One region of the Rhizobium sp. BK098 genome, then DNA from elsewhere that is predicted to be linked to it. Evidence: riboswitches for the same ligand, from Rfam matches in the RefSeq annotation. Region 1 holds a riboswitch; the other holds the start of a gene.
The links. A riboswitch is a leader RNA that binds a small molecule or an ion and turns the genes downstream of it on or off. The one in region 1 is predicted to bind cobalamin.
Positions count from the first base shown of each region.

Region 2: it holds a riboswitch for cobalamin, as region 1 does, so the genes downstream of both, cobU (bifunctional adenosylcobinamide kinase/adenosylcobinamide-phosphate guanylyltransferase) here and FHT73_RS13365 (ABC transporter substrate-binding protein) in region 1, are expected to answer to the same signal.

Region 1 is NZ_JACHYY010000004.1:295,751-299,851, reverse strand. Features, by position in the region: gene FHT73_RS13370 (iron ABC transporter permease) at 1-364, opposite strand, end outside; gene FHT73_RS13365 (ABC transporter substrate-binding protein) at 368-1,384, opposite strand; cobalamin riboswitch at 1,549-1,805, opposite strand; gene FHT73_RS13360 (diguanylate cyclase) at 1,887-3,032, opposite strand; gene FHT73_RS13355 (hypothetical protein) at 3,197-3,601, shown strand; gene FHT73_RS13350 (PepSY domain-containing protein) at 3,829-4,101, shown strand, end outside.
Region 2 is NZ_JACHYY010000001.1:688,280-692,380, reverse strand. Features, by position in the region: gene cobN (cobaltochelatase subunit CobN) at 1-746, opposite strand, end outside; gene cobW (cobalamin biosynthesis protein CobW) at 756-1,805, opposite strand; gene cobU (bifunctional adenosylcobinamide kinase/adenosylcobinamide-phosphate guanylyltransferase) at 1,811-2,335, opposite strand; cobalamin riboswitch at 2,479-2,878, opposite strand; gene FHT73_RS03330 (chloride channel protein) at 3,059-4,101, shown strand, end outside.

The DNA.
Region 1 (4,101 bases):
GGATCATGATGCAGACCGCTCCGGTGGAGGCGCCGGCGGAAATCCCGAGCACAAAGGGTTCGGCGAGCGGATTGCGCAGCAACGCCTGCAAGACCACCCCGCTCAAGGCAAGCGACGCACCGGTGCTTGCAGCAACGAGCGCGCGGCTCAGGCGATAGTCCCAGACGATCCCCTGATGGATCCGGCTGAGTTCGAAGCTCGTTCCGAACAACCGGTTCGAAACGGCCTTTACTGTGGTCGACAGCGGGATCGAAATCTCGCCGATCGATACGGCGAGGCTGATCATGAAGGTCAGAAGAATGACGGCAGCCATGGCGAGCGCCAAGAGCGCCCACCATGTCCTGCGTTTTGCGGCGAGACCCATATCTTACTGCGCCAGGCCGAAGGACTTGATGCCCTTGGCCAATACTTCAATGCCGTCGATGGTGCGGATGGTCGGGTTCATCGACTGCGCATCCATCATGACGAAACGCTTGTTCTTAACGGCGTCGAGCTGGCTGGTGACTGGATCTTTTTCGAGGAAATCGACTTTGACCTTCGGATCGTCGGCCGCATAGCGGCGGCGGTCCATGGTGGCTATGACGATCACGGCCGGGTTGGCCTGCGAAATGGTTTCCCAACCGACCATCGGCCATTCTTCTTCCGTCGTCACCACGTTTCTGGCGCCGAGCGTCTTCAGGATATAGGCCGGCGCGCTGTTCTTGCCGGCGATATAGGCATCGCCATTGACCTCCTTGCTGGAGAACCAGAACACGATCGGAAGATCCTTGGCCTTGGCAGCGGCAATCGAAGCGACTGCATCCGCCTCGCGCTTTTTCAGATCCGCGATCAGGGCATCGCCGCGATCCCTAACGTCGAAGATCTGCGAGAGCTCGGCGATTTCCTGATAGACCAGATCCATCGTGAAAAGCTCCTTGCGCACACCATCGCCGCCATCGGTATTGACCTTGGCGACACAATCGGTCGGAGCAACATAGGTATTGATCCCGAGTTCCGAAAATTGCTGGCGTGTGCCGACGGAACCCTGCGCGCCGACATGCCATTCGAATTCGGCAGCGACGAGATCCGGAGCCTTGCCAACGACGGATTCGAAGCTCGGATCGTTATCGGCGAGCCGCGGGATCTTGCCGTTGACTTCGCCATATTGCGGCAGAACCGGGCCGACCCAGACCGCCGTTCCGGCAATCTTGTCGGCAAGGCCGAGCGAAAAGAGGATTTCACTCATGCCCTGGCCGATCGAAACGATCTTGGCCGGAGCCTTTTCAAAAGTGACCTTCTGACCGCAATTATCGATGGTGAGAGGATATTGGGTGGCGGCAAAACCGGCGCCGGCAAAACCGGTCAGCCCAAGTGCAAATGCAATGGTCGTCAAAAAATGGCGCATGAAAGGTCTCGATAGGATTAAGGAAACGGGGCGGCGTCAGCGCGATCGCGCTGAGAAAGACGGCCGCCGGCTGCGGAGATCCCAATCAAGGCCGATAGGTGTCGGATAATGTCGAAGGCGCAGGTCAATCATTCTCTGTCCTTTCCGAGCATCCCCGCCCGGCTGATTGGATCGTGATCGACGGCAGGTCTCCTGGCTTGCGGATATCTGACTATCATCGGCCTTCCCGCAAGCATGCTTGCAGTGGCGCGGCTCAAAGCCTCAGGAAGGAACCAGCAGGCTGGTCATTCCCGGATGATCGGCAATCCGCTTACAGTTGCGGGGGCAGCCACGGTCTAGGTCCCGCTTGGGTCATCCTCACCGTGTTCCCTATTAATCCCCGCGGAGTCTTCCTTGGGGAACCGTCACGTCCAGTTATTACGGACTGCCTCGTTCCGTCAAGGACGCTTGGATAGAAATGAGACAGAGCACGCCATGCCCATGGGAAGGAAAGGCGGCGGGCCTATGCGGCCTCTGCCAGTTCCACACGATTTCTCCCGCCCGCCTTCGCCCGATAGAGCGCCTTGTCGGCGGCCTCGAGCACATGTTTGAAATCTGTCGTCGGTTCGAGGGAGCAGGCGATGCCGATGCTGACCGTGACATGGACGGCCTCCTGCTCGAACATCAAGGTCGTGTCCTCGATGTCCTTGCGAATTTTCTCCGCGACGGCAGCGGCGGCTCGCGTATCGGTGTTGGGCAGCAGCACGACGATCTCCTCGCCGCCATAACGGGCGGCAATATCAGTCTTGCGGACGGTTTGCCTGATGACATCGGCCAACCGCGCCAGAACGGTGTCACCGAAGGAATGGCCCCAGCTATCGTTGATCTTCTTGAAGTGATCGATATCGAGCATGATGATCGAGAAGGGGATACGCCGCATACCCGCTTCCTTGCTGCATCGATCGCCTTCGCGCTGCAGCACCCGGCGGTTGGGAAGCCTTGTCAGCGGATCGAGGCTCGCTTCGTTCTCCAGCGCGCGCTGGATGCCAATGCGATATTGCTCCCGCTGCAAGAGATCCGACAACAGCATGACGCCGAGGATATTGACGATCGTCACCGGAAGTGTCGCCGAGATAAGAAGGGCGCGCGCAACCGTCCACGGAAAAAGGAAAACAACCACAATGGATGAACAGGTCGCCAGACCGAACAGAGCCGATCGCCGCCATCCCGTGCCGGTCCATTGCCGCGGCAGCAGAGTGAGTACATAGCCCGCGATTGCAACGATTACGATGCCGGCTACGCCGACCACCGCGCCCATGCCGCCCACCATGTACCGAAACAGCGCCATCATCGCCGCAGCGACAATGGTTCCCAAAAGGCCGCCATAGATTGGCGTAAGGACAAGGAGGATCGACCGGCCATCCTGGATCACACCTGGCATCCATTGGATGGGATCGCCCATGGACAGGATGCCGACCAGCCCGAACAACAGCCCGACGGCCACGGATTTCAAAGCGCCGCGCTCGACGATACGGATGACCCAGGAATAGGCATAGACAATAATCGCCACCTGGCCGAGGACACGTATTAGCGAGATCAGATGTGTTTCGACTTCCATGGCGATTCCCAGTCTTCGCAACGCGCCGCGATAGATGAGCTGCGGCGGCATGGTCGAAGTCCTTATGAGATACCATGCGATCTCTAAAAATAGTTTATATGCCTCTCATCGATCGGCAGTGCGGCGGCATCGCGGCACGAATTGACGCATTGCGCTTGTGATGCGCCTGCCCTATGACTGAAACCTTATCCGCGAATGCGGTGGTGGGGACAAGCATGCGGAAGACGATTTCGCGAACATTTCAGTGGAGCGCGCGCATTCTTTGCGCCGTTGCGCTGTTGCTCGTCGGCTTCGCCCATCAACCGATCGTCGCAACCGCGGACGAAATATCCCCGATCGAGCTTGCCCAGTACCGGCTTCCGGATGGCTCCCTGCCCGTTCTTTGCATCACCTACAAGGATGCCGACGGCAAGGTGCACGGGAAAGCCTACGCACCCGGATGCGAGGCATGCCGGATTGCGTCCGCCGCGATGCTGCCTGCGCCTCCTACCGACATTTGTGAGCGCCTTGCCTCCCCGCGTGGAGAGACGGTCGTCGCACGATCGGAGGCGTTCCACCGCCAGCTTTATCCGCCGAATACAGGCCCGAGAGCACCACCCCTCCCCGACATCGTTGGCTGAACCGGCATTGCGGCTTTCGTCGCGATGCCCGCCGTCAACGCTGCCGCTTGCGCGACCATCACGTCGCGACATCTGAGGATTGGTGTTCACAGCTGCATCTTGCCGAACGAAGCAGGCCGATTGGTCGGCTGCTCAGGGAAAGCAGGCTCACGCCAAACGGCGAACCATCTCGCCGCCCCCTCCTCAGATCGCCCCTTGCGGCAGCCTGCCGATCTTCGGAGGATTTCATGTCTGCCTTTACCGCTGCAGAGCCTGCAGCCGCAGCAACCCACAATATCTCGCTCTATCGCGCGATCTGGCGCTGGCATTTTTTCGCCGGCCTGCTCGTCATCCCTTTTATGCTCAATCTGGCGATCACCGGTTCGTTGTATCTATTCAAGGACCAGATTGCCGATACCTTCTATTCGCATCGCTATCTCGTCACCGAAGCCGGCACCATGCTGCGGCCGCAGCAGATCGCCGACGCGGCGCTTTCGGCCTTTCCGGGCGCGCGCGCAACC
Region 2 (4,101 bases), on a different contig from region 1:
GCGATGTCGGCGTCCGACGACTGCTTCAAAGGAGAGTCTTGCCCCTCATCCGCCCTCCGGGCACCTTCTCCCCGCAAGCGGGGCGAAGGGGGAGCCGTGGCCTCGATATGCCCCCTCTCCCCGTCAATACGGGGAGAGGGCTGGGGTGAGGGGCAAGCTCTCCATTCGATTTCGAGCCCCCTCCACTCCTCGACGCCGATCACGCCCCTGCCCGGCCACCATATCCCGGCCTTCATCAGGGGTGCAGCAGGCATAGGCTTCTCAGCGCCCGTGAGCATCGCCTCTGCATAGACAAGAAACGCCCGGGAATTCGCTTCCCCGCCCTCGATCAGATAGGACCAGAGCGCGTTGAGATCATCGAGCGCAACGTTGGAGAATGGCGTCAGCCCAGGATCCGGCTTCGAATCCCCCGGCAGCACCGCAATCAAGGCGCCCTGGCGCGCCGCGCAGGCATGCAGCGCTTCCAGAGCATAATGGAAGTAACTCGCCCCTCCCAGCGCCCGCACGATGATGAGCTTCGCATGCCGCGCTGTCCTGTCGACATAGGTATCGACGGACATCGGATGCTTGAGGCTCATCAGGCTTGCAAGCCGAAGGGAACGGTCGCCCTCACCATGCGCCGCGGCAATCGCCGCAAGCTCGGTATCGGCAGCCGACAGAAAGAGGATATCGCCGGGCGACTGCCCAAGGTCGATCGCCTCCTCGCCGTCGCTGATCGTTCCCTTCTGTGCCAGGAGGAGATGCATGGATTTCCCTTAGGCCAGCGCCTCGATCGCCTTGCGCACGATCGTCTCGTCCATCTCGTGCAGACCGATCACCACGAGCCGGGTCGCGCGAGCTTCGCCCGGTGTCCAGGGGCGATCGAAATAGGTGTCGATGCGGCTGCCGACGGCCTGCACCTGCAGGCGCATGGGCTTGCCGGGGACATCGACAAAGCCCTTGAGGCGCAGCACGTCATGCTCCGCAATCACGCCCTTCAGCGCATCGACGAAAGCCACCGGATCGGCGATCGGGCCAAGCTCGACGACGAAGCTGTCGAACTCGTCGTGATCGTGCGGCGTGCCGTCCTCATGCTCCAGCTCGTGATGGGATTTGCGGTTGACAATATCGTCTTCCGTGCCGATTCCGAGGCCGAGCAGGATGGCGGCCGGCACATCGCCGTTCTTCGCTTCGATGATCGTCGGCTTGCGGACCGTGCGCGAGGCAACCTCGGCGCGGACACGGCCGAGACCGTCGATATCGATCAGGTCGGTCTTGTTGAGCACGATCAGATCTGCGCAGGTCAGTTGGTCCTCAAAAAGCTCCTCGATGGGGCTTTCGTGGTCGAGCGAATCATCCTCGACGCGGGCAGCCTCGACGGCGTCGTGGTCGTCGGCGAAACGGCCGGCGGCGACGGCGGCGCTATCGACGACGGTGATGACGCCGTCGACGGTGACGTGGGTGCGGATGTCGGGCCAGTTGAAGGCAGCGACCAGCGGCTGCGGCAGAGCAAGGCCTGACGTTTCGATGACGATGTGGTCGGGGCGCGCATCTCGCTCCAGAAGCTTCGTCATGGTTGGAATAAAGTCGTCGGCCACGGTGCAGCAGATGCAGCCGTTGGTCAGCTCGATGATATCGTCTTCGGTGCAGTTCTCCGCGCCGCACCCCTTCAGCACGTCGCCATCGACGCCGAGATCGCCGAACTCGTTGATGATCAGCGCGATCTTCTTGCCGCCGGCATTCTGCAGGAGGTTGCGGATCATCGTCGTCTTGCCGGCTCCGAGGAAGCCGGTGATGACGGTGGCGGGAATCTTTTCCTGGTTCATATGCATCAACCCTTCATTTTCAGCGGCAAGCCCGCTGCGATAAAATAGACTTCGGCACTTGCCGCTGCGACCATTTGGTGCAGACGGCCGGCATGATCGCGAAATTCGCGCGCCATGCGATTTTCCGGCACGATTCCCAAGCCAACTTCGTTGGAGACGAGAACGAGCCTCGATCGTGCGGTCGGCAGAAAGGCGGTCAGGGCGGCAAATTCCGCCGCCATGTCACGCTCGGCCATCATCAGATTGGTGACCCATAGCGTCAGGCAGTCGACAAGCACTGCCCGCCCCTCGGCATCGATGGCGGCAAGCTGCCCGACGAGATCGATTGGCTCCTCATGCGTCTGCCAAAGGTCGCCGCGGTCGGCACGATGCTTCGCGATGCGCTCGCGCATCTCGTCGTCCCATGCCTGCCCTGTCGCCACATAGTGACGTTCAAGACCCGTGTCCGAAACCAGGGATTCGGCAAACCTGGATTTGCCGGAACGCGCGCCGCCAAGGACGAAGACTGCTTGGGAAGCCGGAGGCGACATGTGTTATGCCCGCTCACACGCAAAAGCGAGCGCCACCAGCACTAAGTCGATACCGGGAAACAGGCGTCCAAACGCCGAAAAAAACTCGTCTTGCGCCATGACAACCTCCGTGCTGGCAGCGGAACTGACGTTCCATAATAGGCTTTGTGCCTGGCACGCATGGCAGGTCTCCTGGCTCGCGGATAAGGCGCCGCGACGGGGGCGGACCGAAACCGGTCGCCCCCAATCGTGCACAAGCGGATCTTTCTCGCCTTCCCGGCAGTCCATCATGAAAAGGCGGACGATTCGTAGAATAAGAGGCGTCCAGCCCCGGTTAATCATGATGCCACGCCAGTGGCTTTTTCGACTTGAGCCTGTCCCGCCCCGTTCGCCCCATGCGAACCATCGACAGAATAGGCTTCGAACCGAATGAAAGACCCTGACCGCTCTACAGTCGCGGGGTCGGCTGTGATGAGAACGCCCGGATTGGGTCCGTCCCTCCACATTCCCTTTTCATCCCATGCGGCAGATCGCCGCTCGGGAACCATTCGTTATGCCGGCAATGATTAGGCTTTCACTTACGTCAAGTCAATCAAGGGCATGGATGCGACCTGCGCCGTCCCGATTGCGAAATCGGCGGAAAATTCTCATGAAACCAGCGGCTTTTTTGCCGTATTTCTTTGATGTTAGGAGTTTATAGAGGGTAAGCTCTCACATTCGAGTAAAACGTATCGTCCGTTTCCCATGCTGCAGAAATTCCAACCGCGACGCCTCGGCGTCTTCTCGGCCCTATTCGATCTCGGTCGCTTCAGGGCATTGCTGCGCCGTGGCGAATTGGGACTTGTCTTCGCCGGAGCGCTGGTAGGCATAGTATCCGGCTGTGCGGTCACGGCGATGAGCTATATCTCGCGCAAACTTCACAGCGTCATCTATGGCATAACCGACTACGAACGCTTGAGTTCGGCGGCAATGGCAATTCGGGACAAATCGGTAGTGTTCATCGCACCGATCGCAGGTGGCATCATTCTCGGCATCCTGCTCTACATATTGTCCCGCACACGCAAAAAGCCGATGGTCGACCCGATCGAAGCCAATGCGCTGCACGGCGGTCGCATGTCGCTCACCGACAGTATCATCGTTGCCGTGCAGAACCTGATCTCGAATGGATTCGGCGCCTCTGTCGGACTTGAGGCCGGCTACACGCAGATTGCCGCCGGCATCGCCTCCAAATTCGGCTACAAGATGCAGATGCGCCGCGCGGATCTGCGCATGCTCGTCGGCTGCGGCGCGGCCGGCGCCATCGCCGCCGCTTTCAACGCGCCGCTCACCGGCGCCTTCTACGCCTTCGAGCTGATCATCGGCAGCTATTCGATCGTGACCCTGACACCCGTCGTCGTTTCGGCGCTGATATCCACAATGATCGCAAGACTGCTTGCCGGCGACGACTTTGCCATCGATATCGATCACTTCGGGGCGATCGTGCCGGCGGATTATCTTCCGGCCATCCTGCTCGGCGCCTTCTGCGCCGGTATCGGCATCCTGATCATGCAGGGCGTCGCATGGGTCGAGGAACTGGCGCGCAAAAGCTCGATCGCGCCGCCTTTCCGCCCTGCACTTGGCGGCTTGGTGGTGGGAACACTGGCGTTGATCTCGCCACAGGTTCTGTCTGCCGGCCACGGCGCCCTGCATCTTAACCTATCGGCCGATGTGACGCTGAGTGCACTTGTCGGCGTCTTCGTCCTGAAGTCCCTGGCATCAGCGGTCTCGATCGGCTCCGGCTTCAGAGG